2 regions of the Microbacterium sp. BE35 genome follow, and region 1 is predicted to be linked to the other one. Evidence: predicted binding sites of a transcription regulator. Region 1 holds the regulator's gene; the other holds the start of a gene.
What was found. The regulator HspR, encoded in region 1, represses chaperone genes until heat shock. The targets are predictions, from matches to a motif close to AAGTTGAGTCNNNNNGACTCAACTT.

Region 1 (14,407 bases):
AAGGCGACGACACCCGAGGCGATCGCGGCGAACTGGCCGACCGAGCCGGGACCGGAGATCGGCGCCGCCTGGAACTGGAACGCGATCAGGGAGACGAGGGCGACGAGGACGAACGAGATCGCACCCACGCCGAGGGCGAGCGACTCGAGCGATCGCTCGCTCGACGCGTCGAAGACTCCCGCGCTCCGGCGAGGCGAGGCGGGCTGGGCGGGGGCGGGCCGGTCGAGCGAGGTCTGGGTCATCGAAGGCTCCGGGAGGACTCGAGGGTGCGGGCGAGAGGTCGGTCAGGCGTCGGTGAGTGATTCGCGGGCGGCGGACGCCGGGGTGGCCGTGCGGTCTCCCGACAGCCACCGCAGCCATAGTGAGCCAGGGTCGCCCTCGAGCACCAGCGTCCGCACGAACAACGTCAGCGGGATCGAGAGGATCGCACCGAGCGGGCCGATCACGAAGGTCCAGAACACGACCGAGAAGAAGCTCAGCGTGAGACTGAGGTCGACCGCGTCGCTCACGAACTTCGGCTGCACGAGCACCTGGAGCACGACGTTGACGACGCAGTAGATCGCGATGACCGCGAGGAACATCGGCCATCCGCCGACGACGAACGCGAGCACGGCCGGCGGGATGAGGCCGAGCACGAACCCGATGTTGGGGATGAAGTTCGTCACGAACGCGAGCACCGCCCACACGATCGGCGCGGGAACGCCGAGGGCCCACAGCGCGAGGCCGTCGATGATCGCGACGATCGCGCCGAACGACGCATTGACGACGTAGTACCGGCGGACCCCGGTGTTGAGGCGTCCGATCCGGGCGAGGACCGGGCGGCGGCCGGGGCCGAAGACCCGCTCCGCGTCGCGGTACCGTGCGGCGTCGGCCGCGGTGAAGATGATGTACGAAACGACGAAGAACAGGGCCGTGACCACCCCGATCACCGTGCCGCCGATGCTCCCCACGAGACCCAGCAGCGCCTTGGGGTCGAGCACCGAGGCCGCAGCATCCGTCGCCTGCTGATCCAGCCCCGCCGACTGGAGCCATGCGAGGAACTCGTCGAGGCTGCCACGCAGCTGGTCGAGGTAGTCCGACACGAGGCCCGCGAACTGCACGCCGGCGACCCACAGCAGCACGCCCATGACAACGAGCACCAGGTACGCGAGCAGGATCACGGCGGTAGTGCCCGCCCAGCGCGGCCAGCCGCGCCGTTCGAGCGGGCGCCGGATGGGCTCGCAGATCACGACGAGGACGATGGCGAGCGCCAGCGGGCCGATCAGGCTCCGCGCGAAGTACACGCCCGCGAGCACCACCACGCTGGCTGCGAGCACCAGCAGCACGCGCAGGCTCGGCGTGATCGCAGGCGGTGGAGCGGGCTGTGCGGCGCGGGTCACGGCGTCAGGGTACCGCTCTTACGGGCCGGCGCCGGTCAGTGCCACACTGGGCCCATGTCTACGATCGACGACTCGCCCATCGGCCGCACGTGGGCCCCTCTGCCGTCGTACGCCGACCACATCGCCGATGGCCGCGCCGCCCGCGAGCACACTCCGCGGGAGTCCCTCGCCGAGCTGCCGACGAACGACCGCGACCCGATGGGGATCCTCGACGCGCAGGACGCGGACCGGGTCCCCGAGCTCGTGCCGGTGCGCACCGAGCGCATGGCGGCGAGCGCCTTCGCCTTCTACCGCGGGACGGCCGCCCTCATGGCCGCCGACCTGGCGCGTTCACCGTCGAGCGGCGTGAGCGTCGGGTCGTGCGGCGATGCGCACGTGTCGAACTTCGGCCTGTACGCGTCGCCGCAGCGCACCCTCGTGTTCGACCTCAACGACTTCGACGAGTCCGCCTGGGCACCGTGGGAGTGGGACGTCAAGCGCCTGGTCACCAGCATCGTCATCGCCGGGCAGTCGACCGGGCGCGCCGAGTCCGTGGTGCGTGAGGCATCGCTGGACGCGGTGCGCGTCTATGCGCGTGCGATCGGCACGGGCGCCAAGCGCAGCCCGCTGAAGCGTTACTACGACCGCTTCGACGCCATGGCCGCCGAGCGGGCCGTGGACGACGACACGCGCGCCGCCATCGACTCCGCGATCAAGGAAGCCGAGAAGCGCACCGGCGCCCGCGCGGCGAAGAAGATGACACAGGTCGACGCGGAGGGCAGGGTCGTCTTCGTCGAAGCACCGCCGACGATGACCCACATCGACGCCCAGTCGGAGGAGCGGGTCCTCAGCGTGTTCGACCAGTACGTGCAGTCCGCCAACATCGACATCCGCGCGCTGTTGCAGAAGTACCGCATGTCGGACATCGCCCTGCGCGTCGTGGGGGTGGGAAGCGTCGGCACGCGGTGCTTCGTGATCTCGATGCAGGACGGTGACGACGGTGTGCTGCTCCTGCAGGGCAAGGAGGCGGGCGAGAGCGTGCTGATCCAGTACGGGAAGGCCGAGCAGCCGGACGTCGTGACGCGGTTCATCGACCAGTACGGCGACGGCGGCCGCGTGGTCGGCATGCAGCGCATCCTGCAGTCGGTGTCGGACCCCTTCCTCGGCTTCGTCCGCCGCACGACGTACGGCGCGCAGCGCGACTTCTATGTCCGTCAGTTCCGCGACAAGAAGGGCGGATTCGACATGGACGAGCTCGACGACTCGGCGTTCCTCTGGTATGCCGACGCGTGCGCGGCGACGCTCGCCCGGGCGCACGGCCAGTCCCCCGCCTCCGCCGCCGTCGCGGGCTACGTCGGCGGAGGTCGCGTGGCGGGCGAGGCGATCCTGGAGTGGGCGTACGCGTACGCCGACCTCTCGCGGGCCGACTGGGAGCTGTTCCGCAAGCACCGCAAGGTCGACGCGGCGAACTGAGGCTCAGCGGCGGTTCTGCAGCCGCAGGCGCAGCGACGCGACCAGCATCTCCAGACCGATCTCGAAGGCGGCATCGCTGCGCTCGGCGCCGTGCGCGGCATCGGTGATCAGTCGTCCGAGCGTCGCCGTGGGCACGGTCGGCTGCCAGATCTCGTCGGGGGAGGCGAGGTCGAGGCCGAAGCCGATCGCGTAGGCGTCGACGATGGCCACGATCGCGAGCACCTCGTCGTCGGGCACGCCCGCATCGACGAGGGCGGTGGCGAGCCGGTCGTAGCTGCCGATGACACCGGGATCGGTGATCGTCTTGCCGACGATGAGCGGCACGATGAGCGGGTGATCGGCGTACAGGCGACGCAGACCCCGCACGGTTCCTGTGACGATCTCGTCCCAGTCCCCCGTGACCGGCTCGGGGAAGTACCGCGCGCCGAGCCGCGAGCGCATGAGCTCGATGATGGCGTCCTTGCCGTCGACGTGGTTGTACAGCGACGACGGCGTGACCCCGAGCTTGCGGGCGAGGGCGTTCACGCCGAACGTGTCGCCGGAGTCGGCGAGCTCGATCGCGGCATCGGCGATGAGATCGACCGACAGCAGGTTCACGCGAGGACGCGGCATCCGTCTCCCTCCCTCGCGGTCAGCCTAGCTTCGGCGGTCTGCCGTAATCGGGGCTTCCCGGATCCGTCACACCCGTGCAACAATAAACGAATACCGTTCGTTTACCGGCCAGGCTGGCCGGGTGTCGCACACCGTCGTGCAGGAAACGACAGAAGGATCCCGTATGAACGACCTCACCGCCCGCGTGCCCCTGCGGTTCCCGACCGCAGCCGCGACCTTCGCCATCGGCATCGCCGGCTACCTCGGCGTCAACCTCTCGCCCTACATGATCACCGCCCTGCAGACCGGGTTCGCCGTCGACGTGCTCACCGCGAGCTGGATCGTCACCGCCACGCTGCTCGCGACGGCGATCACCGGCCTCGCGACCGCGCCGCTGTGCGCCGGGGCGCGCCGACGCATGGTCGCGCGCATCGGGCTCGCGGCCGGGCTCGCAGGGTTCGCCGCGGCGGCGCTCGCCCCGTCGGCGGGCGTCGCGATCACCGGACTCCTCGTCGGCGGCGTCGGCGCCGGCTGCGCTGTCGCCGCCGCGGGCGCCGCACTCGCCGCGTTCCGCAACCCGGACCGTGTGGCGGGGTTCAACGGCCTCGCGAACCGCGGTGTCATCACCATCGTGCTCGCGGTGATCCCGGTCATCGGCCTCGCTCCGATCGACGTGTTCGGCGCGCTCGCACTGTTCTGCCTCATCGGCCTGGTCGCGGTCGGCTGGCTTCCGGTGGCGCCCGTCGTCGACCCGCAGGCAGGCGCCGCGGTGCCGGAAGCCATGCCGGTGACGGTTCCCGAGACGGGCGCCGTACGCAGCCCTCGCGCGCGCACCGCCTCGCGCACCGTGACGATCGCCGGCTTCGCGCTGCTGGTCACCTTCGCGCTCTGGGCGGCGAGCGAGGACTCCCTGTGGGCCATGGCCGGCGTCATGGGCGGCGAGCAGGCGGGACTCACACCGGAAGGCTTGGGTCTCGCGCTGAGCGGCGCGACCGCCGGCGGGCTCGTGGGCTCCGTGCTGCTCATGATCGTCGGCAACCGGCTCGGCCGCGCGGTCCCCCTCGTGGTGCTGCTCGTCGCCGGCGGCGCCCTGAAGATCGCGCTCGGCTTCGCAGGCGACCAGACGGCGTTCATCACGCTCTTCATCGTCTGGAACACCATCTACGCGATCGCCTTCATGTACTTCGTCTCCACCTCGGCCGCCCTCGACGCGGACGGCCGCTGGTCGGGCCCCCTGCTCGCGGTCTACCTCGTCGGGTCGGCGCTCACGCCGGTGATCGGCGCGGCGCTCGTCGAGGCGTTCGGCTACCAGGGGTTCACCGTCGTGCTGGGCGTGGCGAGCTTCGTGCTCGCGATTCCGGCGGCGATCGTCGCGACGATCTCGACAAGGGTGGAATCGGATGCCGCGGCCGGGGCCGCTGTCGAGACCGCTGCGGCGGAGACCGAGGAGCTCCACGCATGACCGCCACCATCTACACCGGAGGACGCATCTTCACCGCGGGCGCGGAGCCCTGGGCGGAGGCGCTCGTCGTCGCCGCGGACGGGGTCGTGTTCGCAGGCGACGCGGAGGGCGCGCGCGCCGCGGCGGGCGCGGATCCCGCCATCGTCGACCTCGGCGGCCGGCTGCTGCTCCCCGGGTTCACCGACGCCCACACGCACCTCGTGATGATGGGCGAGGCCCTGGGGCGCGTCGGGCTCACCGACGCCCGCACGCTCGCCGACATCCAGGAGCGCCTCCGTGCCGCACGGGCGGCGCAGCCCGACGCCGCACGCGTGCTGGGCCGCGGATGGCTGTTCGACTCGGTTCCCGGAGGCAGGCCCACGGCCGCCATGATCGACGCCGCGGTCGCGGACGTGCCGGTCTACCTCGACGCCAACGACTACCACTCGTGCTGGGTGAACTCGGCGGCCCTCGCCGAGCTCGGGATCACCCGCGACACCCCCGACCCCCTGGGCGGGCGCATCGGCCGCGACGCCGACGGCGAGCCCGACGGCATGTTGTACGAGACGGCCGCGCAGACGCACGTGTGGGCGTTCCTGGCGGCGGAGACCGATGACGCCGCCCGCGACGCCGCGGTCGAGCGCACGCTCGCGGCCTATGCCGCCACCGGCGTCACCGGAGCGGTCGACATGGCGTTCGACGACCTCGGGCTCGCGGCGTTCCAGCGGGCAGCCGAACGGCGCGGCGGGCACCTGCCGGTGCGCGTCGCCGCCCACTGGTTCGTCGAGAACACCGGCGACGAGGCGGCGAACCTCGGCCAGGTCGCCCGGGCCGTCGAACTGGCCGAGACGGTGCGCTCGCCCTGGCTGCGGATCGTCGGCATCAAGCTCGTGATCGACGGCGTGATCGATGCGTGCACGGCCGCGATGCGGCATCCGTATTCCAACGGCTCGAACGCGGAACCCATCTGGTCGCTCGCCGACATCACGCCGGTCGTCGCCGCCGCCGACGCGGCGGGGCTGCAGGTCGCGCTGCACGCGATCGGCGATCTCGCCAGCGGCATCGCCCTCGACGCGCTCGAGCACGCCGCCGAGGCGAACGGCGACCGCCCGCGTCGTCACCGCATCGAGCACCTCGAGTACGCGTCGCCCGGCACAGCCGAGCGCATGGCGCGACTCGGGGTGACGGCATCCATGCAGCCCGTGCACGCCGACCCCGCCATCTTCGACAACTGGGCCGCGATGCTCGGCGACGAGCGCGTCGACCGAGCGTTCGCGTGGCCCGAGTACGTCGACGCCGGCGCCCTGCTCGCCTTCTCGACCGATGCGCCCACGGCGCCCCACGAGGCCCTTCCCAACATGTACATCGCGGCGACTCGCCGCTCCGCCCTCGACGACTCGTTCGCCCCGCGGCACCCGCAGTTCGCGCTGCCGCTCGCCCAGGCGCTCGGACACGCGACGAGGGATGCTGCTGCCTCCGTGGGCGATGGCGCGACGCGCGGGCGGCTCGAGGCGGGGCTCGCCGCCGACTTCGCGATCATCGACGCCGACCCGTTCGCGGACGGTCCCGAATCGCTGCTGACCGCCCAGGTCGTGCGCACTGTCATGGCCGGCGAGACGAGATACGACGCGGGAGTGCTCTGACCGCTATCCGGTTGACGGCGGGTGGGTCGCGAGCCATTCGGCCGCGACCCGCTTCGTGACCTTGAGCAGCCAGGCGTCGGTGATGACCTCGCGCAGCTGCTCGAGATCGATGCCCTCGAGACACACGAGCACGGCCGGGTAGCCGTCGAAATGCGGGATCGTGAAGAACGCGTCGGGGTAGGTCTCGAGAAGGGCCTCTTTGACCTGCGCCCCGTCGGTGCGCACGCCCACGACGTCGCCCGGGGGCCACCCGCGCCCGAGCGCCGCCAGCTGATCGAGGTCGCGGCCGCTCGGGCCGCGCTGCCACACGAACGCCCCCGCCGGCGTGCGCCAGCTCGCCCCGCCGCGATGGCCGTCGACGCGCTCGATCACACGCGGAAAGCCGAGCGCGACGGCGCGGACGTCGTCGAGTGTCGCCATGCCCTCCATCATGCGCGCTATGCCGGCAGGGGGCGAGCTGTTGATTGTCCGGTTGATCGGGACCGATAGGGTACGACTACCGAGCGGCGCGCCTCCTCGCGCCCCGGGGGGAGAGGGGCCTCGCGCATGCCACGATTCGATCGCCCACGCCTGCGACGCGTCGCCGCCGGGATCACCGCGACACTGCTCGCCGCCACCGGCGCAGTCGTCGTGGGAGCGATCGAACCGCAGACCGCCTCAGCCGCCTATCCCGAGTCCGTCAACCCGTTCGCGATCGCGGGCGGCTTCACCGTCTATGCGCGCCAGAACGCCCTGCTGCAGAACCAGGAGACCGAGGGCAGCATCGCGGTGGGCGGGACCGCGACGGTGCAGGGCAGCAGCGGGCAGTACACGATCGTGCACGTCGTGGCCGGCACCGGGAATTACGACCTCCCGACCGTCGACGGCGACCCCACCCGGTTCCTCGTCGGTGAATACAGCACCGCGAGCACCGGCATCCTGGCCATCACGAGCGCCGGCACGACCGACCCGACGTTGTGGGGCGACCTCAAGATGGTCGACCGCGACGGCGGCTGGGAGGCCTTTGCACGGGCAGACTGGCTCCGGCTCAACCAGAACCGGTCCAACGCCGACCAGACTCCCCTCATCGACGCCACCCACCAGACGTATCCGACGAGCGCAGCGCCCCCGGCGGGTGCGGCCGGCAACGGGAGCATCTACACGGCGAACATCTCCGACACCGCGGTCGCCGACTACGTCGAGGCGAACCGCGACGCGTCGTGGGAGGAGGCGTCGAGCTGCTTCGACGGCATCGCCGACCCTGGAACCGGCGTCGGGTATCCGGTCGGGGTGGCCGAAGACGCGGGCGACCGCGTCGTGCTCGAGGAGCTGAGCCCCGACCAGCCGAACGTCGTGGACTACTCCGCCATCGAGGGCGCGTCTCTCATCCAGTTCTCCCCCGGACCGACGCCGGGAGTGTCGAACCCGCTCGTGATCCGGGTGCCCGCGGGGACGACCGAGGTGATCGGAGCGCGCGCCGATCCGCAGGGCGTGCACTCGCCGTACATCGTGTGGGACCTCTCGCAGATTTCCGGCGACGTCACCGTGACAGCCGGTCAGGCCCGCATCGACGGCTCGATCTACGCGCCGAACGCGTCGGTCACCGTGAACGCCGCGCCGCTGGACGGCCAGGTGATCGGCCAGAACGTCACCATCCAGGGCGGCGAGGTCCATTCGTTCCTCTTCTCGGGCGAGATCTCGTGCAACGACGCGAGCGGCACGTTCACCGTGCGCAAGGAACTCGACGGCATCGAGTCCGGCGATCTCCCGGAAGGCACCACGTTCACCGTCAACTACCGCGCTGTCGACCCGGACGGCAACGTCACCGTCGGCACGCTCGAGGTGCCGGCCGACGGCACTCCGGTCGCCGCCGGCGAGCGATTCCCGGAGGGCACCCAGGTGAACTTCGAGGAGATCGCGCCCGAGACGGTGCCGGGGTGGGAATGGGGGGATGCCACGATCGCACCCGACCCCCTCATCATCGGGACGGGCACCGCCCAGGTGGTCGTCACGAACACGGCGACGCAATCGACGGGCACCTTCAGCGTCTCGAAGTCGATCGACGATCCGTCGGGCGAACCTCCGGCGCTCGAGGGGACGGTGCCCGTCACGTGGATCGCGCGATACGGCGGCGAGCAGATCGGCACCGGCACCATGAACGTGCCCTTCACCGGCACGCCCGTCGTTCCGGTCGATGGGAACGGCGCTCCGATCCCCTTCCCGGTGGGCACCCGCATCATCCTCACCGAGAACCTCGACGGAATCGATCCGCCGCCGGGGTACGACTGGAGCGGCATCGGGTGGAACCCCGGGCGCTCGTTCGTGATCACCGAGGCCGACACGACCAGGGCCGTCGAGCTCACGAACATCGTCACCCCGACCGACGACGGCCGGACGATCACGATCGTGAAGTCCGCGACCGGCTCGGCCGCGGACCCGCGGTTCGGCTACGAGGTCACCTACAACACGAACCCCGCCCCTGAGCGGGCGACACTTCCCCTGCCGGTCGGCGAGCCCCAGCTGATCGAGGATCTCGAAACGGGCGCTGAGACACTGGAGCTGGCCGAGCTTCCACCGACGTTCGAGGGCGCTACCGTGGCGAACGTCGGCGACTGGGCGCCGCCCGTCTTCAACGTCACGATCGACGGCGTGACGACTCCCTACGAGCCGGACGGCTTCGGCGACATCGTGGACATCCCGCTGCCCGCCGACTCGGACGCCGACGTCGAGATCGAGGTGACGAACGCGCTCAAGGAAGGCACCTTCACGATCTCGAAGGAGTTCGACGGTGTCCCGCCCGACCAGGTGCCCCCGGGTCTGGAGTTCAGCGTCGCCTGGACGGCGTACTTCCCGACGACGGAGCCCGAGGACGTGATCCAGCAGGGAGTGCTGCGGGTCCCCGGCAACGGCGAACCCGTCGGCCCTGTCGACGACGCGGGCGAGCCGCTGCTGTTCCCCTACGGCACCGTCGTGACGTATGAGGAGCAGGCCGCGCCGACCATCCGGCACCTCTCCTGGCTCGGCGCCGCGTTCGACCTCGACCGGCTCACGATCGGCGTCGACGACCAGGCCGTGGTGCACGCGACACTCACCAACGACGCGTCGCTCATCGAAGGAACCTTCCTCGTGCAGAAGAACATGGACGGCATCGATCCGGGCGACCTGCTCGTCGACTCGTTCACGATCGACTACGTGGCGCATCTGCCGAGCCGAGATGTGCTGGTGGGCCGGTTCGAGCTGCCCGCAGACGGCACGCCGACGGGTCCCGTCGACGATCAGGGCGACCCGATCTCCTTCCCGATCGGCACGATCGTCAATCTCCTCGAAGAGGAGCCCGACGCGTCGGCGCTGCCACCGGGCTACGAGTGGGGCGAGACCACGTGGAGCCCGTCGAACTTCGTCGAGATCGGGCCGGAACAGACCCCTCCGGTACTCGAGGTGACGAACTCCGTCGTGGCCATGACGCGCTGGGCAGTCACGAAGGTCGTCGCGGGCAGCGGCGCGTCGTCGCTGCCGGCGGGGACCACGTTCCCGGCCGACTGGTGGCTGACCGGTGTCGCCCAGCCCCGCATCGAGCTCGAGCCGAACGTCACGATCACATCGCCGTACTTCCCGGTGGGCACCATCATCGAAGCACGCGAGGCGGATCTGCCGTCGATCCCTGGCGTGGACTGGGGGACGCCGACGTGGACGGTCGACGGCGAGGCCCTCGTCCCCGACGAGGACGGCAAGGTCACGCTGCCGATGTCGGGTGTGCGCACCCCGCAGACGGCGGAGCTGACGCTGACCAATACCGCGACGACGCGTCCGCTTCCGGCGACCGGCGGCGGCGGGCTCTCGCCCCTCGTCCCGCTCGGAGCCGTCGGCCTGATCGCCCTCGGCGTGCTTCTGGCCGCCCGACGCGCGCGACGCACCTGACGCACCGCCGCGAACGAACGCGAAGAGGGAGGGGACGGCATCCGTCCCCTCCCTGTTCGGTGAATCAGCCCGCCGGGCTCTCGTCGGGAGGTTCGCTCTGCTGCGCGAGCGACGCGCGCGGCCGCCACACGACGACCTCGGTCGCGCGGCGGACGCGAGTGCCATGGCGCAGCGTCACGACGGAGCCGGTCGAGCCGGCCGCGAAGACGCGGGCGCCCGGCCGCTTCTCGAGCTCTGCGCGCATACGGTCCTCGAGGTCGCGGACGCGGCCGTGAAGCTCCTGCACCCGATTCTCGAGCTCGAGGATGCGCACGATCGCCGGGAGGCCGATGCCGTCCGACGACATGCGGGCGACCTCGCGGAGCTGCTCCACGTGGCGCAGCGAGTAGCGCCGCGATCCGCCCTGCGTGCGGGCGGGCACGACCAGCCCGAGCCGGTCGTACTGGCGCAGCGTCTGCGGGTGCATGCCCGACAGCTCGGCGGCGACGGCGATCGCGAAGATCGGGGCATCCTCATCGATGTCGTCCTCGGACATTCTCGTCACCTCCTCATCGCTCACCAGAACAGGAGATCTCGCCAGCACAGGACGCTTCGCGCGGAATCGTCCTGGTCTCGCCAGATCTCCTGTTCTCGGCAAGCATCTCAGCCCTGCGCCTTGGCCATCAGATCGGCGCGCGGGTTCTCCTTCGACTCGAGGCTCTGGAAGCGCTCGAGCGCTTCGCGCGCAGCCTCGTCGAGATGCGACGGCACGGCCACCTGCACCTCGGCGAGGAGGTCGCCTGTGCCCTTGGCCGTCTCGACACCGCGCCCCTTGACGCGCAGCACGCGGCCGGACGGCGTGCCCGGCGCCACGCGCAGTCGCACCGGATCGCCGCCGAGCGTCGGCACCTCGATGGTGGCGCCGAGCGCGGCCTCGGTGAACGTCACCGGCACGGTGACGCGCAGGTTCAGCCCGTCGCGCGTGAACACCGGGTGCGGACGCACGGTGACCTGCACGACGATGTCGCCGTTCTCGCCGCCGTCGGGCGAGTGACGCCCGCGGCCGCGGAGCCGGATCTTCTGCCCGTCCGAGACGCCGGCGGGGATCTTCACCTTGAACGGCTTGCCGTCCTCGCCCTGCAGCGTGATGGTCTCGCCCCTGGTCGCCGTGACGAAGTCGATCGTCGTACGCGCCGTGACGTCGGCGCCGCGCGTCGGGCCGCCGAAACCGCGGTAGCCGCCGCTCGGCTGCCCGAAACGCCCGGAGCCGAAGCCTGTGCCGCGCTGCTGCTGGTTGAACATCGCGAAGATGTCGTCGAGGTCCTCGGCACTCTGGTAGCGCGCGCCGCGGCCCTGGTTGAACATCGAGAAGACGTCCTCGAAGCCGCCGGCGCCGCCCGGGCCACCCGAGGTGAATCGAGCACCCGAGCCCATCGCGCGGATCTGGTCGTACTCCTTGCGCTGCTCCGGGTCGGAGAGCACCGAGTACGCCTCGCTGACCTCCTTGAACTTCGCCTCGGCGGCCGCGTCGCCCTGGTTGGAATCCGGATGGTAGGTGCGCGCGAGCTTGCGATACGTCTTCTTGAGGTCCGCCTCACTGACGTCCTTCGAGACGCCCAGCACCGAGTAGAAGTCCTTGTCGAACCAGTCCTGACTGGCCATGCAGCCTCCTTCGGGCTAGTCGGCGGGAACCGCGACGACGACCTTCGCCGGACGCAGCTCCACCGCGCCGAGGCGGTAGCCGATCTCGACGACCTCGACGATCGTGGTCTCGGTCGCGCCCGGCGTCGGCACCTGGAAGATCGCCTCGTGGTGCTGCGGATCGAACGCCTCGCCGGCGGCACCGTACGTGGTGAGCCCGATGCGCTCGGCGACGCCGCGGAGCTTGTCGGCGATCGCCGCGAAGGCGGATCCCTGCTCCAGGTCGCCGTGCTTCTCGGCGCGGTCGAGGTCGTCGAGCACCGGCAGGATGCCCTTCGCGACCGCGCCCTGGGCTCGCTCGATCTCGACCTCGCGCTGCTCCTCGGTGCGGCGGCGGTAGTTGGCGTATTCGGCCTGCAGGCGTTTGAGGTCGTTCAGCAGCTGCGACTCGAGGTCGGCGAGCACGGCGTCCTCGGCCGCGGCGTCGGCGTTCTGCGCGGCGCCGAGGATGTCGTCGACCGTGAGCTCGTCATCCTCCCCGTCCTGCGGCGCGGGGCCGGAGGCGTTCGCCTCCGACCCCACACCCTCAGGCCGGACCTCGTCGCCGTCGCCCGGTTCTTCGACCGGTTCCGGGTTGTGGTCCTTGTTCGCCATGGTTACTTCTTCTCGTCTTCTTCGTCGACGACCTCTGCGTCGACGACGTCCTCGTCGGAGTCGGTCGGAGCCTGGCCGTCACCGGCGTCGCCGGACGCAGCATCCGGAGCAGACTGCGAAGCCTGGCTCGAGGCGTAGATGGCCTCGCCGAGCTTGCCCTGGCTCTGGTTCAGCTTGTCGAACGCGGCCTTCACGGCGTCGTCGTCCTCGCCCGCGAGCGCGGTCTTGAGAGCGTCGACGTCGCCCTGCACCTCGGTCTTCACCTCGGCGGGGAGCTTGTCCTCGTTCTCCTTGATGAGCTTCTCGATCGAGTACGACAGGGTCTCGGCCTGGTTGCGCACCTCTGCGGCCTCACGACGCTTCTTGTCGTCGGCGGCGTGCTCCTCGGCCTCGCGCACCATGCGCTCGATGTCGTCCTTCGGCAGCGACGAGCCGCCGGTGATCGTCATCGACTGCTCCTTGCCGGTGCCCTTGTCCTTGGCGGACACGTGCACGATGCCGTTCGCATCGATGTCGAAGGTGACCTCGATCTGCGGGATGCCGCGCGGAGCCGGCGCGATGCCGGTCAGCTCGAACGTGCCCAGCGGCTTGTTGTCGCGGGTGAACTCGCGCTCGCCCTGGAAGACCTGGATCGCGACCGACGGCTGGTTGTCGTCGGCGGTCGTGAAGGTCTCCGAACGCTTCGTCGGGATGGCGGTGTTGCGCTCGATGAGCTTCGTCATGATCCCGCCCTTGGTCTCGATGCCGAGGCTCAGGGGGGTGACGTCGATGAGGAGGACGTCCTTGCGCTCACCCTTGAGGACGCCGGCCTGAAGGGCGGCGCCGACGGCGACGACCTCGTCCGGGTTCACGCCCTTGTTGGGCTCCTTGCCGGCTTCCTTCATCACGAGCTCGGACACCGCGGGCATGCGGGTCGAGCCGCCGACGAGCACGACGTGGTCGATGTCGCCGACCTTGATGCCGGCCTCGCGGATGACGTCCTCGAAGGGCTTCTTGGTGCGGTCCAGCAGGTCCTTGGTGAGGTCCTCGAACTTCGCGCGGGTGATCGTCTCCGACAGCGACACGGGGCCCGAGTCGGTCAGCGACAGGTACGGCAGGTTGACCGAGGTGCTCGTCGACGAGGAGAGCTCCTTCTTCGCCTGCTCGGCGGCCTCCTTGAGGCGCTGCAGCGCGATCTTGTCGCCCGAGACGTCGACGCCCGTCGTGTCCTTGAACTGCTTGATGAGGTAGTCGACGAGACGCTGGTCCCAGTCGTCGCCGCCGAGACGGTTGTCGCCGGCGGTCGCGCGCACCTGGATGGTCGAGAAGTCGTCGTCCTTGCCCACCTCGAGGAGCGAGACGTCGAACGTGCCGCCGCCGAGGTCGAAGACGAGGATGAGCTCGTCCTCCTTGCCCTTGTCGAGGCCGTAGGCCAGGGCGGCCGCGGTCGGCTCGTTGATGATGCGCAGGACGTTGAGGCCCGAGATCTCGCCGGCCTCCTTGGTGGCCTGGCGCTCGGCATCGTTGAAGTACGCGGGGACCGTGATGACGGCGTCGGTGACGGTGTCGCCCAGGTACTGCTCGGCGTCGCGCTTGAGCTTCTGGAGGATGCGCGCGGAGATCTCCTGCGGCGTCCAGCGCTTGCCGTCGACGTCGAAGCCCCAGTCGGTGCCCATGTGACGCTTGACCGACGAGACGGTGCGGTCGACGTTCGTGACGGCCTGGCGCTTCGCGGTCTCGCCGACGAGCAC
Region 2 (14,407 bases), on a different contig from region 1:
CACGGTAGGCGGCGGGATCGTCGATGTCGTCGATCGTGAGCCCCACCGCGACGATCCTCGCGTCACGCCGTGCGGTGGCATCCGGGCGTGGATCAGACAGGGTCGAGACCCCTGAACGCAGCAGCACGACGGTCCGCTCCGCGCCGGGCGCCCCGAAGCTGCGGTTCTCGTACGAGGCGTCGGGTGCGGCTCCCTTGGTCATGGCGAAATTCTACGTTCACCGACGCCCTGCCACCGCGAGAATCCGGTGGAGGGCCGAGACCGTGGGTACCACCCACGGTCTCGGCCCCCGGTTGGATTCTCGCGGAGAGAGGTCGTCGAGTCGGGTCAGGCCATCAGCGGGATGGCGCCGACCACCACGCCGACCGCGAGCATTGCGAGCGACACGATCGTGGCGCGCCACAGCACCTTCTTGTGGTGGTCGCCGAGGTTCACGCTCGCCAGCGACACCAGCAGGAGGATCGCCGGCACCAGCGGGCTCTGCAGGTGCACGGGCTGGCCGGTGATCGATGCCCGCGCCATCTCGACCGGGGCGATCCCGAAGTGCTCCGCGCTCTGCGCGAGCACCGGCAGGATGCCGTAGTAGAACGCGTCGTTCGACATGAAGAACGTGAACGGGATCGACAGGATGCCGGTGATCACGGCAAGGAACGGGCCGAGCGAAGCCGGGATCACGGTCGTGATCCAGGTGGCCATGGCGTCGACCATGCCCGTGCCGTTCAGCACGCCGACCAGCACGCCGGCGGCCAGCACCATCGACACGACGCCGACGATGCTCGGAGCGTGCGCGACGATCTCGTCGGCCTGGCTCTTGAGCTTTCGGAAGTTGACCACCAGCGCGATCGCGGCGCCGACCATGAAGACATACGCGAGCGGGAAGATGTCGAGCACCAGCAGCACCATCACCACGAGCGTGAGCGCCAGGTTGAACCAGATCAGCTTCGGCCGAAGCGTCGCGCGGTTGGGGTCGAGCATCGTGTCCGCCATGGCGGTGTCCTCACGGTCCACCACCGCGGTCGCCGCGGGCACGCCGCCGTGACCGCCGGCGAGGGTGACGATGTTGCCGGTGCGCAGCGTCGCACGGGCACCAGGCTTCGTGTCGGCGCCGCGGAAGATCCGCGGGCCGGCGAGCGAGCCGCCGTCCCCGAGGCGCGAGGCGTCGATGCTGCCGATGCGCTTGCGCTCCGACAGGCCGAGGAACCACGAGAACGTCAGCGCGATGACCAGGCCGGCCGCGAGGGACGGCAGCATCGGCACGAAGATGTCGGTCGGCTGCAGGCCCAGCGCGGTCGCAGCACGCACGGTCGGACCACCCCACGGCACGATGTTGAGCGTGCCGTTCATGAGGCCTGCGACGCACGTGAGCACGACCGGGCTCATGCCCAGACGGAGGTAGATCGGCAGCATCGCGGAGGTCGTGATGATGAACGTCGTGGACCCGTCGCCGTCGAGCGACACCGCTCCCGCGAGGATCGCCGTGCCGAGCACGACCTTGGCCGGGTCGTCGCCGAGCAGTCGCGTGATCGCGCGGATCAACGGATCGAACAGCCCGACGTCGATCATGATGCCGAAGTACATGATCGCGAACATGAGGAGGGCGGCCGTCGGAGCCATGCTTCCGATGGCGTCGATGATCATGTCGCCGAGCCCGAGCCCCGCACCGGCGAACAGGCCGAACACGGTGGGCACGAGGATGAGCGCGACCATCGGCGTGAGCCGCCGCGTCATGATGAGCGCCATGAACACGAGCACCATCGTGAACCCGAGGGCTACCAGCACCCATTCGGGTGGGACGAAGGCTGTCGCGTAGCCTTCGTCGGCCTCGGCGGCCTGGAGGAGGAACGGTGCTGCCGCGTTCATGTCGACTCCTTCGTCGTGGGGTGCGTCAGGTCTCCCGCACCATTTCGCGGTGCGTCTGAGTGAGGTTAGGGTCGAGCGCCGGACCAGCGCGCGGTAAGTCGCATTCCCTCACGTTCTGCGCGTAGCGTGTGTTCTGCGCATTCTGCTCACGCGCACTCCGCTCACACACCCAGGAGGTGCCATGCGCTTCGCGACACGGCTGCTGCTGGTCCAGCTGGCGACGGTCGCCGCCGTCGTCGCCGTGTGTGCACTCGTCTTCGGTTGGCTGGGCGTGCGTCAGCTGCGCGCGGAGTCCGAGGCAGCCGCGCTCAACATCGCCCGCACCGTCGCCGAGGACCCCGACGTCAAGTCCCTCGTCGCCGAGTTCTCAGCGGACCCGGGAACTCCGGATGCCGCGCACCTCCGTGACGGTCCGCTGCAGCAGATCGCCACCGATGTGGCCGACCGCACCGACGCGCTGTTCGTCGTCATCACCGACGATCACGGCATCCGTCTCGCCCACCCGAATCAGGACCTGCTCGGCCAAGTGGTCTCGACACCCTTCGCCGAGGTGCTCGAGGGCAACGAGGTGGTCGACTGGGAGGTCGGCACCCTCGGCGAGTCCGCTCGCGCGAAGGTGCCGATCTACGCCGAGGCCGGAGGCACTCCGGCGGGCGAGGTCAGCGTCGGCTTCGAGCGTGCGAGCGTGTTCGACGACCTCCCTGCGCTCCTGACGACGATCGCGGTCGCCGCGCTCGGCGGAGTGGCTCTGGCGACGCTGGCGACACTGCTCCTGCGGCGGCGCTTCGAACGGCTGACCCTCGGACTCCAGCCCGAGGAGCTCGTGGCGCTCGTGCAGAACCAGGCCGCGGTGCTCGAAGGAGTCGGAGACGGCGTCGTCGCCCTCGATCCCGACGGTGTGGTCCGCGTGTGCAATCAGGCCGCGGAACGGATGCTGGGACTCGACGACCCCGTCGGCCGCCGGTTCGACGAGCTGGCGCTGCCGGAAGACGTGCTCCGGGCCGTGCGCGAGGGCGCCACCGCCGTGGAGGCTGTCGTGGGCGACCGCGTGCTGTACCTCGACACGCGTCCGGTGCGCCGCGACGCCCGCGCGCTCGGCGAGATCGTCGTGGTGCGCGACCGCACCGATGTCGAGGCGCTCGCCGGGCGGCTCGAGACCGTCCGCGCCATGACCGAGGCTCTGCGCGTGCAGCGGCACGAGTTCGCCAATCGCCTGCACGTCGCATCCGGGCTGATCGACGCCGACCGCGTCGACGAGGCGCGCGCGTTCCTCGGCGACCTCACCGAGCGCGGAGCCGTCGACTTCGCCGTCGCCGGCCTCGAGCGGGTTCCCGACGCCTTCCTCCAGTCCCTTCTGGGCGCGACGGGCGCGGCGGCGCGTGAACGGGGCGTGAGCGTGCGGGTCTCCGACGACACCCTGCTGCTGAGCGAGGTCGCGCTCCCGGAGGACGTCGCGGCGATCCTCGGCAACCTGATCGGCAATGCGGTCACCGCGGCCGTGGCCGGCGATGAACCCCGCTGGGTCGAGGTCGCGCTGCTCGACGACGACGATGAGCTCGTGGTCACGGTCGCCGACTCGGGCCGCGGCATCCGTCCGCCCGGGAGCGATCCGTTCATCCGCGCCGGATCTCGCGAGGCCGATCCAGGTCGCAACGACGCGGTGCACGGACACGGCTACGGTCTGCCCCTCTCCCGGGACCTCGCCCGCCGTCACGGCGGCGACGTGTGGGTCATCGATGCCGGCGGCCACGGTTCGGGCGCCGTGTTCGGCGCGCGACTTCCGGGCGCGCTGCGCCGCGACACCGCTGTCCGCCGACAGGAGAAGAACGCATGAGTCAGCCCATCCGTGTGCTCGTCGTCGACGACGACTTCCGCGTCGCCGGACTGCACCGCGACGTCGTCGCCTCCCGCACCGGCTTCACCGCGCTGGACCCCGTGCATTCGCTGGGGGCCGCGCGCCAGGCCGTGCGCGCCCACGCCCCCGACCTGCTGCTCGTGGACGCCTTCCTCCCCGACGGCGACGGAGTCGAATTCATCGCGGGTGTCGACGTGGATGCGTTCGTGCTGTCGGCTGCGACGGATGCTGCGACTGTCCGTCGCGCGCTGCGCGCCGGCGCGCTCGCGTACCTGACGAAGCCGTTCGACGCCCGCGTGCTGGCGGAGCGCCTCGACCGCTACGCCCGCATGCGGAATCTCCTCGCCACCGACCGTCCACTGGAGCAGGAGCAGATCGACCGCGCCCTGACGATCCTCCACGGCAGTGCGGAACCTGCCTCCGTCGCCCGATCGGCGACGGAGCAGCGGATCCTCGAGGGCCTCGGCGACGACGAGGCGTCCGCGGCCGAGGTCGCCGAGCGGGTGGGCATCTCGCGCGCGACCGCGCAGCGACACCTCGCCACGCTCGCCGCACGCGGCCAAGTCGAGGTGCGGCTGCGATACGGCACCACGGGGAGGCCGGAGCACCGCTACGTCTCCGCCCGCGGATGACGGGGTGCGGCCCTCACCCTCGAAGCAGGGCGCGGAGCGACTCGATCGTGTCGGCTTCATCGGGACGCTTGTCGGGGCGGTAGCCCTTCACACGCGCGAAGCGCAGGGCGACACCGCCCGGGTACCGCGTCGATCGCTGCACGCCGTCGATGGCGATCTCGACCACCGTCTCGGGGCGCACGTGCACCGCGTACGCCGAGCGGTGGGTCTCGATGGTCGGGAAGTGCTCGCTCTGCCACCGCAGCGTCGCGTCGGTGAGCCCCTTGAAGGTCTTCCCCACCATCACGAAGCCGCCCGGTTCGCCGAACATCCCCTCCGGGTCGCGGGCACCCAGGTGCAGGTTCGACAGCAGCCCGGTGCGACGGCCGGACCCCCATTCGACGGCGAGCACCACGAGGTCGTAGGTGAGCACCGGCTTGACCTTGAGCCAGCTCTTGCCGCGCCGTCCGGCGGCGTAGGGAGCGTCGAGCGCCTTGACCATGACGCCCTCGTGGCCCGCGGCGAGCGCCTGACGCGAGAACTCCTCGGCCTTCACCGGGTCGTCGGTGACGACGCCCGGCATGCGTGCGTCGCCGACAGCTCGATCGAGCAGCTCGAGGCGCGTCGCCAGCGGCTCGTCGATCAGGTCGCGTCCGTCGAGGTGGAGGATGTCGAAGAACCACGGCCTCAGGACGGTGGCCGCCGCGTCGTCGCCCATCGATCCGAACCGCGACATCGTGTCTTGGAACGGCCGCGGGCCGCCGTCCTCGTCGAGCGACAGCGTCTCGCCGTCGAGGATCACCCGCTCGGCGGGCAGTGCCCGCACCGCCTCGACGAGCTCGGGCACGCGGTGGGTGATGTCGGCGAGGCTGCGCGTGAAGACTCGGACGTCGTCGCCGTCGCGGTGCACCTGGATGCGTGCACCGTCGAGCTTGTACTCGACGGATGCTGCGGCCCCGAGCGTCTCGAGCGCCTCGCTCGTCGATCCCGCCGTCGCGGCGAGCATCGGCAGCACACCGCGCCCCACTTGGAGGCCGACCGCGGAGAGTTCATCGGCGTCGCCGGTGAGCGCGATGCGCGCGGTCGCGCCCAGGTCGCCGGACAGCATCGCGGCCCTCCGCACGACGGGCGCCTCGCGCTCGGAACCCTTCGCGATCGCATCGAGGAGCACACCCTCGAGCGCACCGGTGCGCAGCTCGCCGATCATGACGCGCGCCAGGAAGTCCCACTCCTCGGCGGTGGCGGCGCTCGCGAGTGCGTCGAGCTCGCCGCGGCGCGCGAGGACCGAGCCCGGGCCATCGGCCCCCGCCAGTCGGCTGAGGGATGCGTCGACATCGAGCACGGTCAGCGTCGGCGTATCGGCGTGTACGACATCGAGGCCGGTGAGACTGCGCCACCCGACGCCGAGCCGCCCCTGCCGCGGGTTGGCGGTGAGGAAACCGATGGCGGGAGCGACCTCATCCGGCTGAAGCCCGCGCAGCAACGTGGCGAGGACGGCGATCTTGGCCAAGCGCGACGAGGTCGACGCGACCTCGCCCGTCGCGGTCACCAGCTCGTTCAGCAGCACATCGGCATTCTGGCACCGGTCCCCGACACCTGTCCCGGGCTCGACGGCTGTGCCGCCGCTGGGCGACCGACCGATCGTGGGCCGCGACCGGCCGACTCATCGGCCGCGTCCGACTGTTCCGCTCGTGCCCCACAGGGCCCACACGACGAGCAGCGGCTGCAGCAGCAGCCGGACGAACCGGGCCCGATCGGTGCGCAGCATGGGCGCCGGCCGGCGCGTCCGCCACTGATGGACGTTGCCAGGGAAGACCGCCACGAAGAACGCGGCCACCGCCCGACCCACGCGGCGGCGCTCGGCGGGAAGCGCCACGAGAGCACCGCCCAGCATCAGCTCGACGACGCCTGACGCGACGACGATCGTGTCCTCGTCGGTGTGGAAGAGCCGCGTCGCCCAGTCGGGGACGACGATGCGGTAGCCGCGCCTCCCCCACGTCAGGTGCGACGCGCCCGCGGTCACCAGCAGCGCCGCGAGCGCCCAGCAAGCGATGATCCGCGTCACGCGACTGCCCCACGGACCGCGTCGATGAACCGGAGGTGCTCATCGAGGCTGCCCGAGGCGGTGATCGCTCGGAGGACCACCTCGTCGGCGGCGGCGCGATAGGCGGCGATCCGGTCACGCAGCGCGACAGGTCGGATGACGGTGTCCGCCGCCTCGACACCCAGGCGCGCGAAGTTCGCCGCGTACGCGGGGTACCCGGTGTAGCGCCGTGCCTCCTCGTCGAGCGCCGCTGTCGCGGCGGGGTCGGCAGCCGTCCGCACGTACAGCGCGACGTGTGCCGCGCCGGCCCGCTCGTGCGCCCGGCGTGCCTGCTCCGCAGCGATCTTCGGTGTCAGCCAGCTGAGCAGGAGCCCGTCAGACGCCTCCGCCCCCGCGCGCCGCATCCTCGGGCCGAGAGCGCCGACCACGACGCGCGCCTCGGTGCGCGCGCGGAGGGCGGTGGCAGCATCCGTCACGCTTTCGACCGCCCCGGAACGAAGCTGCCCCGAACCGATTCCGAGCATGAGCCGGTCGGCGGGGATTCCTGCGGCGCCCGCGAGGATGTCGTCGGGCGTGCGACGGTCGATCGGGAGCACTCCCGTGGCGAGCACGAGCCGCTCGGTCGCGCCCGCGGCGGCAGCGAGCACGGCGAGTGCATCATGTCCGGGGGTGTCGTTGACCCACAACGCGTGCAGTCCTGCGGCCTCGGCGGCCGCCGCGACGCGCGCTCCGACGTCGGCGCCGGCCGCCGCAGCGATCCCGATCGAGAGCGCCGCGATCATGCTACGCGCACGCCGACGAGGCGGGAGACCTCGGCGGCCGCCCGGTAGAACTCGGCGATGTCGCTGCGCGACGAGGGCAGGAGCACCACGTCGTCCACCCCTGCGTCGAAGAAGCGCTGCGCGCCCGCGGCGACGTCTGCCGGCTCGCCCCACAGCGCGCGCTCGGCGGGATCGGGCTTGTCGCCCACGTCGGTGATCGCCCGGGCCTCGGCATCCGCGCCGAAGGCGGTGACGACGTAGGCCACCACGTCGTGGTCACCGGCGCGACCCGACGCGGCCCGCGCCTCGCGAATGGCGGCGGTGGCGATGGCGTACTCCCCTGCCGTGTGCCCGCTGTCGAGCACGGTGCCGTCGGCCACCTCGCCGCTCAGCCGCAGCGTCTTGGGACCCTCTGCGGCCGCATACACGAGCGGCGGTGCGACCGGCGGATAGTCCAGGCGCACGTCGCGGACGGTGACATAGCGTCCGTCGACGCTCACCTGGTCGCCCGCGAGCAGGCTGCGCAGCGTCGGCACGTACTCGCGCATCAGGGTCAGCGGCGAGGCGACGCGCGCCCCGACCTGCCCCATCCAGTCGAGCACGCCGTGACCGACGCCCGGAAGGAGCCGACCGGGGAACAGCCGCTCGACCGTGGCGATCTCCATCGCCGTCGCGGCGACGTTCCTCAGCGGCATCGGAGCGATCCCGATGCCGATGCGCAACGTCTCGGTCCACGCGAGGGCCGCGCCCACCGTGGCGAAGGCGGACTGGCGGAAGCAGTCCTCCCAGATCCAGAGCTCGGGCAGGCCCGCCGACTCGGCGGCCAGCACCGCGTCGCGGAACTCGTCGGGGGTGTGGGTGTACGGATTGAAGATCGCGCCGATGCGGGTCATGAACCCACTCTGTCAGGTGCCACCGACCCGCACCGCGGCCGCCGGCATCCGTGCACCCGCATCTTCGACAGGTCAACCGGGGTTCTACAGGAGAATTCGGGCTGGATCTGTCCGGCGCAGCTCCGGTTGACCTGTCGAAGCGGAGGAACGCCCACCCCCATGCATGCCGAGAGGCGCCGGGCCCGAGGGCCCGGCGCCTCTCTGCCCACCGTGTCGGGTCAGGCGGCCACCGCGAAGGGCGAACCGGCGACCACCGACAGCGCCGCCGCCGAGGCATCCACCGTCACCGTCCCGCCGTCCACGAGCGCGCCCGTGACGAACAGGTCGGCGATGCGGTCGTCCACCTCGCGCTGGATGAGCCGCCGCAGCGGCCGCGCGCCGTACTCGGGCTCGTAGCCGTTCGAGGCGAGCCAGGCCACCGCCGAGTCCGTCACGACCAGCGACACCTCGCGCCTTGCGAGCCGCGCGTCGGACGCGCCCAGCAGCAGACGCACGATGTTCTGCAGCTGCGGCTCCTCGAGCTTGCGGAACAGCACGATCTCGTCGATGCGGTTGAGGAACTCCGGCCGCATCGCCTCGCGCAGCTTGCTGAAGACGCGGTCGCGGAGGTCCTTCTCGGATCCGAAGCCGGTCGCCCCTCCCCCGTCGGCGAGGAACCCGATCGCGCCGCCGCGCGACGCGAGGAACTCCGAGCCGAGGTTCGAGGTCATGACGACCACTGTGTTGCGGAAGTCGACCGTGCGCCCCTGGCCATCGGTGAGGCGCCCGTCGTCGAGCACCTGCAGCAGCAGGTTGAACACGTCGGGGTGCGCCTTCTCGATCTCGTCGAACAGCACGATCGAGTACGGGTTGCGCCGCACGCGCTCGGTGAGCTGTCCGGCCTCGTCGTAGCCGACGTATCCGGGAGGGGCGCCGACGAGGCGGGACACGGTGTGCCGCTCGCCGAACTCGCTCATGTCGAACCGGATCACCGCGGTGTCGTCGTCGAACAGCGAGCCTGCCAGGGCCTTCGCGAGCTCCGTCTTGCCGACACCGGTCGGGCCGAGGAAGAGGAACGACCCGACCGGACGCCGGGCGTCGCCCATGCCGGTGCGGTTGCGGCGGACCGCCTTGGCGACGGCGGTCACGGCGTCGTCCTGCCCGATCACGCGGTCGTGCAGCTCGTCCTCGAGGGACGCCAGCCTCTCACGCTCGGTCTCGGTCAGGCGGTTCACGGGGATGCCGGTGGCCCGGCTGATCACCGCGGCGATCTCGGGTTCGTCCACGATGGCGTCGGTGCGCACGGCGGCGCCCGCGGCAGTGGCACGCTCGAGGCGGTCCTGCACCTCGGCGATCCGGTCGCGGATCTGCGACGCCTCCTCGTAGTGCTCCGCCGACACTGCGGCGTTCTTGTCGGCCTCGAGCGTCGCGAGCCGCTCGATCAGCCCGCTCACGTCCACCTTCGACCCGAGGCGCAACCGCAGCCGGGCGCCCGCCTGGTCGATGAGGTCGATGGCCTTGTCGGGCAGCACGCGCTCGGTGAGGTACCGGTCGCTGAGCTCGACGGCCGCACGGAGGGCCTCGTCGGTGTAGACGATGCCGTGGTGCTCCTCGTAGGCCGGCTTGAGGCCGCGGAGGATGAGCACGGCGTCCTCGATCGACGGCTCGCCCACGCGCACCGGCTGGAACCGCCGCTCGAGCGCGGGGTCCTTCTCGATGACGCGGTACTCCTTGAGCGTGGTCGCCCCTACGAGGTGCAGCTCGCCGCGCGCGAGGCGGGGCTTCAGGATGTTGCCCGCGTCCATGCCGCCGTCACCGGCACCACCGGCGCCGACCACCGTGTGCACCTCGTCGATGAACACGATCAGCTCGCCCTTGTGCGCGGCGATCTCGTCCATCGTCTTGGTGAGGCGCTCCTCGAAGTCGCCGCGGTAGCGGGTGCCTGCGAGCATCGCCGGCAGGTCGAGGGCGACCACGCGCTTGCCCAGCAGCTGCTCGGGCACGGAGCCGTCGACGATCGCCTGGGCGAGGCCCTCGACGATCGCGGTCTTGCCGACGCCCGCCTCGCCGACGAGCACGGGGTTGTTCTTGGTGCGGCGGCTGAGGATCTCGATCGTCTGCTCGATCTCGTCGGCGCGCCCGATCACCGGGTCGAGTTCGCCCGCGACGGCGCGCGCCGTCAGGTCGGTGCCGTACGTGTCGAGCATGGGGGTGTCGGATGCTGCGCCCTCGGGCCGCATCTGCGCTTGCGTGCTCTCGCCCGGCGTCACGGTCTCGCGCGCGCCCTGCATGAGCGCCTCGGCCGTCACGCCGGCGCGGGCCAGCACCTGGCCGGCGGGCGTGTCCTGCGCGAGCACGAGCGCGAAGAAGAGGTGCTCGGGGTCGACGTAGGTCGAGCCCGACGAGCGGGCGACCTGGAAGGCATGGAACAGCGCACGCTGCACCGACGAGGTCACGACGGCCCCGTCGACGTCCGCCGCCGCCGTGGCGGCGGGCAGGCGCTCCTCGGTGGCGCGCGCGATCGCGTCGGCGTCCGCGCCGATGCGCTGGACGGCGTCCCGCGCCGGCGCCTCGCTCACGAGCATGCGGAGCACGTGCAGGGCGTCGAGCTCCTGCTGGCCGCGGTCGAGCGCGTACTTGCCGGCCCGCTGGAGGAGCTCCTGCGTGCGGGCGCCGAGGTAGCGGCTCAGGTCGATCGAGCGCTCGGCGCGCGCGCGCTCGCCCGCGAGGTAGCGCGCCAGGAACTCGTCGAACGAGCTCGCGTCGTCGCCGGCATGGGGGGTGAAGTCTTCTGGCATTCCATCTCTCCTGAAACTTGAGCGGAGGAGTATCAAGTTTTGAACTTGATACAGACATTGTCAAGTTCAACCGCTCACGTCCGCACGTATTCCCCAGCGCCGGATGTCGCACCCCCGGCGTAACGTCTCGTCTACGGGGGACCTGCTTCAGAGACGAGAGGGAACACGATGGACTGGAAGATCGAGCTCATCTTCGTGCCGGTGACGGATGTCGATCGCGCGAAGGAGTTCTACGAGCGGATCGGCTTCAACGCCGATCACGATCAGACGCCCGTCGACGGACTCCGCTTCGTGCAGATGACTCCGCCCGGCTCCGCGTGCTCCATCGCCTTCGGCACCGGGCTGGGCAACGATCTCGAGCCCGGCCGCCAGAACACGATCCAGGTCGTCGTGCCCGACGCCGACGAAGCGCTCGCGCATCTGCGCGCCAACGGCGTCGAGGGGCGCGGCGTCGACGAGCAGGACTGGGGCAGGTTCGTGCAGTTCGACGACCCCGACGGCAACACCTGGACCCTGCAGCAGTTGCCCGCCTGGCGCTGAGCCGCGGCACCGCCACTGATCACGACGCGACTCGGCCGCCTCGCTCCCGAGGGAGAGAGGCGGCCGGGGTCGGGTGTCGTCAGTCGCGACCTCCGGGCGGGCCCAGGATGAGGAGCACGACGAACAGCAGCACGACCGCGAGCGCGATCAAGGCGCCGAGCACCCAGGGCCGCCGCAGGAACCACCGCATCAGCCGGTCGTACCAGGTGGCGTCGCGCGGGTCGTCGGTGGCCTCGAGGCGCCAGGCACCCGCGAGGCGGCCGCTGCGCTGGAGCCACAGCTCCGCCGGGATCGTGGCGTACGGGATGACGGCGCTCACGAGCGCGAGCACCGTGGGTCCGACGCGCCAGCGGTTGTTGAGGGCGACGAGGATCACGGTCGCGCCGTACGACAGGAAGATGAAACCGTGGATGCCGCCGCCGATCGTGACGCCGAGCGCCCAGTCGGTGGTGGCGCGGATCACGAGACCGGCGATGAGGAGCGTCCACGAGATCGCCTCGAGGATCGCGAGCGCACGGAACAGGGTGTGAGGGTTTCGGAACACACCTTCAGCCTAACTGAAAGCGCTTCAGGCTTTCTGAAGGTTGGCCGTGCGCGGCATCCCGACCTATTCGGGCGCGAGCCCGAACGGCTGTTCGTGCAGCCCTTCCAGCGCAGTGGCGAGCGCCGGCGCCCCCGCGGCGAGCCCGGCGTCGAGGGCCGCCAGCCGCTGCTCGGCGGCCTGCAGCACCTCGCTCCCCCGGTCGGTCACGCGCAGATCGGAGGCCGCGCCCGCGTGCTTCGTCGCATCCGCGACGAGCCCGTCGGCGACAAGGGTCTGCACGGCGGTGTGCGCCGACTGCACGGTGATCTGCGAGCGCCGCGCGAGCTCGCTGAACGAGATGCCCGGCGTCGCCTCGATGTGGGCGAGCAGCCCGTACTTGCGGGTCGTGAGGCCGAGGTCGCGCAGCTGAGCGCCGAGGTGCGCGTCCCACACTGCGGCCACGGTCAGCAGTGAGATGACGGGACTGAACGCACGGTCTGGCACCGTTGAATGCTAGTCCCGCTGCCGCGGGACGGCACGCATTCGCCCGCAGTTCCCGGAACCGGACGCGGCCGGTCCGGCTACCGTGGGACGGTGACATTCTCGCTCGAGGGCCTGCGCCGGTGGCCCGACGTCGAGGCTCCCGACCTCGTCGCGACGGATGCTGCGGACCGGCTGCTCCTGGACGAGTCCGCCGCCGCCCGCACCGGCGCCGGCGACGGTGAGCTCGTGGTGATCGGCGACGGTTACGGAGCGCTCACGCTGGGCGCAGCGTCCGACGGCGGCCGCGGCATCCGCGTCCATCAGGACCCGCTCACCGGCGAACGGGCGCTGGCCGCCAACGCCGAGCGGTTCGGCCTCAGCGACGCCTTCGTGTCGCTGCCACTCTCGCCAGAACTCGTGCGCGGCGCGCGCGTCGTGCTGATGCGGCTGCCGCGCTCGCTCGACGCGCTCCGCGACATCGCGCGGCTGATCGCCGCGCACGCGGCACCCGACGTCGTCGTCTTCGCCGGCGGTCGTGTGAAGCACATGACGCTCGCCATGAACGACGTGCTGCGCGAGAGCTTCGCCCGGCTCGACGTCACCCATGCCCGCCAGAAGTCGCGCGTGCTCGTCGCGCGCGGACCTCACGACGGCCGCGACCCGGCGCCGGTGCGCGTGACGCACGACGGGATCGTCGTGTGCGCTTTCGGAGGCGCCTTCGCGGGCGCGTCGATCGACATCGGCACGAGGTTCCTGCTGGAGCAGCTTCCCCCGCTCCCCGACGGCTCAGCCATCGACCTCGCCTGCGGAACCGGCGTGGTGGCGACGGTGCTCGCGCTGCGGCATCCATCCCTCCACGTGCTCGCCTGCGACCAATCGGCGGCGGCGGTCGCCTCCGCGCGGGCGACCACGGAGGCGAACGGCGTCGCCGACCGCGTCGAGGTCGTCCGCGACGACATGCTGGGGGCGCAGCCGGACGCGAGCGCGACCTTCATCGCGCTGAACCCGCCGTTCCACTCGGGTTCCGCGGTGCACGAAGGGATAGCTCCGCGGATGTTCGCAGAGGCCGCCCGCGTGCTGCGGCAAGGCGGCGAACTCTGGGCGGTCTGGAACTCCGGCCTGCATTACCGCCCCGCGCTGGAGCGGGCGGTCGGGCCGACGCGGCAAGTCGCGCGCAACGCCAAGTTCACGGTGACGGCGTCCACCCGCCGCTGAGGAGCCTGCGTCTACTCGCCGGCTTCCGGGGTCGGCTCGGGCCCGGTCGTCGGTCCGAACAGCACCCACGCACCGTCGGTGCACTCGTAGAACTCGACCGCTGCGGTGTCGATGTACACGTCGCCGTCGGCGGTGCAGGCGTCGTCGGCGGGCCCCGATGTGCCGAGAATCACTTGTGTTCCCGGGGAACCGGGGGCGCCGCTGGGTCCCTGAGCACCCGAGGCCCCCTGCTCGCCCTGAGCACCCTGCTCGCCCTGTTCCCCCGCCGGCCCCTGCTCGCCCGTGAGGTTCTCGGCAGCCGCCTCGCGGAGATTGCCGACGAGCGTCCACGCGTCGTCCTTGAAGAGGTACACGTCGGCGTCGAGGATGTCGATGTAGACGTCGCCCTCGTAGCCCTTGCCCTCCTCGGGCGCGCCGGAACCGGCGCGAACCGCCGACCCGGCGGGGAGGATCTCGGCGAGCACGTCCTCGTACTCGGGCGACGCGGTGGCCGAGGCGGAGGGTTCGGGTGCCGGCACCGGCGCGGCAGTGTCGACCGAGCGCGCGAGCCAGGATCCGAGGAAGGCGGCGAAGAACGACAGCAGCACGAGGCCGAGCCCGAACCAGATGAGCGTGCCGCGCGTCACCGGAGGTGCGACGGGTGCGGCTGCCCGCGGGGACGCGGGATCCTCGGTCGATTGCACATCCTGGACCACGGCACCTCCCCTTCCACCGCGTGCGTCGTCGTCGCCGGACTCCCACAGCCTCGGCGTGACTCAACTGTAGGAACGCGGGCGCCCCGTGTCACCTCTTCGCCGGGAATTCGTCCCTGCACGCCGGGCCCTTGACAGCCCTCACCGTGAGGG

Region 2: J2Y46_RS18740 (ATP-dependent Clp protease ATP-binding subunit) is a predicted target of HspR. The motif match lies at 10,816-10,840, and genes of this name have one in related genera.

What each region holds. Positions count from the first base shown of each region.
Region 1 is NZ_JAVDXD010000001.1:810,683-825,089, forward strand. It holds gene J2Y46_RS03520 (DUF998 domain-containing protein) at 1-242, opposite strand, end outside; gene J2Y46_RS03525 (AI-2E family transporter) at 285-1,379, opposite strand; gene J2Y46_RS03530 (DUF2252 domain-containing protein) at 1,434-2,831, shown strand; gene J2Y46_RS03535 (TetR/AcrR family transcriptional regulator) at 2,835-3,443, opposite strand; gene J2Y46_RS03540 (MFS transporter) at 3,607-4,884, shown strand; gene J2Y46_RS03545 (amidohydrolase) at 4,881-6,506, shown strand; gene J2Y46_RS03550 (hypothetical protein) at 6,510-6,926, opposite strand; gene J2Y46_RS03555 (DUF5979 domain-containing protein) at 7,053-10,403, shown strand; gene J2Y46_RS03560 (heat shock protein transcriptional repressor HspR) at 10,468-10,938, opposite strand; gene J2Y46_RS03565 (DnaJ C-terminal domain-containing protein) at 11,046-12,044, opposite strand; gene J2Y46_RS03570 (nucleotide exchange factor GrpE) at 12,060-12,677, opposite strand; gene dnaK (molecular chaperone DnaK) at 12,680-14,407, opposite strand, start outside.
Region 2 is NZ_JAVDXD010000006.1:198,152-212,558, forward strand. It holds gene J2Y46_RS18700 (hypothetical protein) at 1-202, opposite strand, end outside; gene J2Y46_RS18705 (CitMHS family transporter) at 328-1,860, opposite strand; gene J2Y46_RS18710 (sensor histidine kinase) at 2,042-3,694, shown strand; gene J2Y46_RS18715 (response regulator) at 3,691-4,347, shown strand; gene J2Y46_RS18720 (ATP-dependent DNA ligase) at 4,361-5,893, opposite strand; gene J2Y46_RS18725 (hypothetical protein) at 5,990-6,391, opposite strand; gene J2Y46_RS18730 (LLM class flavin-dependent oxidoreductase) at 6,388-7,152, opposite strand; gene J2Y46_RS18735 (LLM class flavin-dependent oxidoreductase) at 7,149-8,024, opposite strand; gene J2Y46_RS18740 (ATP-dependent Clp protease ATP-binding subunit) at 8,243-10,801, opposite strand; gene J2Y46_RS18745 (VOC family protein) at 10,970-11,341, shown strand; gene J2Y46_RS18750 (DUF3817 domain-containing protein) at 11,421-11,885, opposite strand; gene J2Y46_RS18755 (MarR family winged helix-turn-helix transcriptional regulator) at 11,949-12,368, opposite strand; gene J2Y46_RS18760 (methyltransferase) at 12,459-13,562, shown strand; gene J2Y46_RS18765 (hypothetical protein) at 13,574-14,257, opposite strand.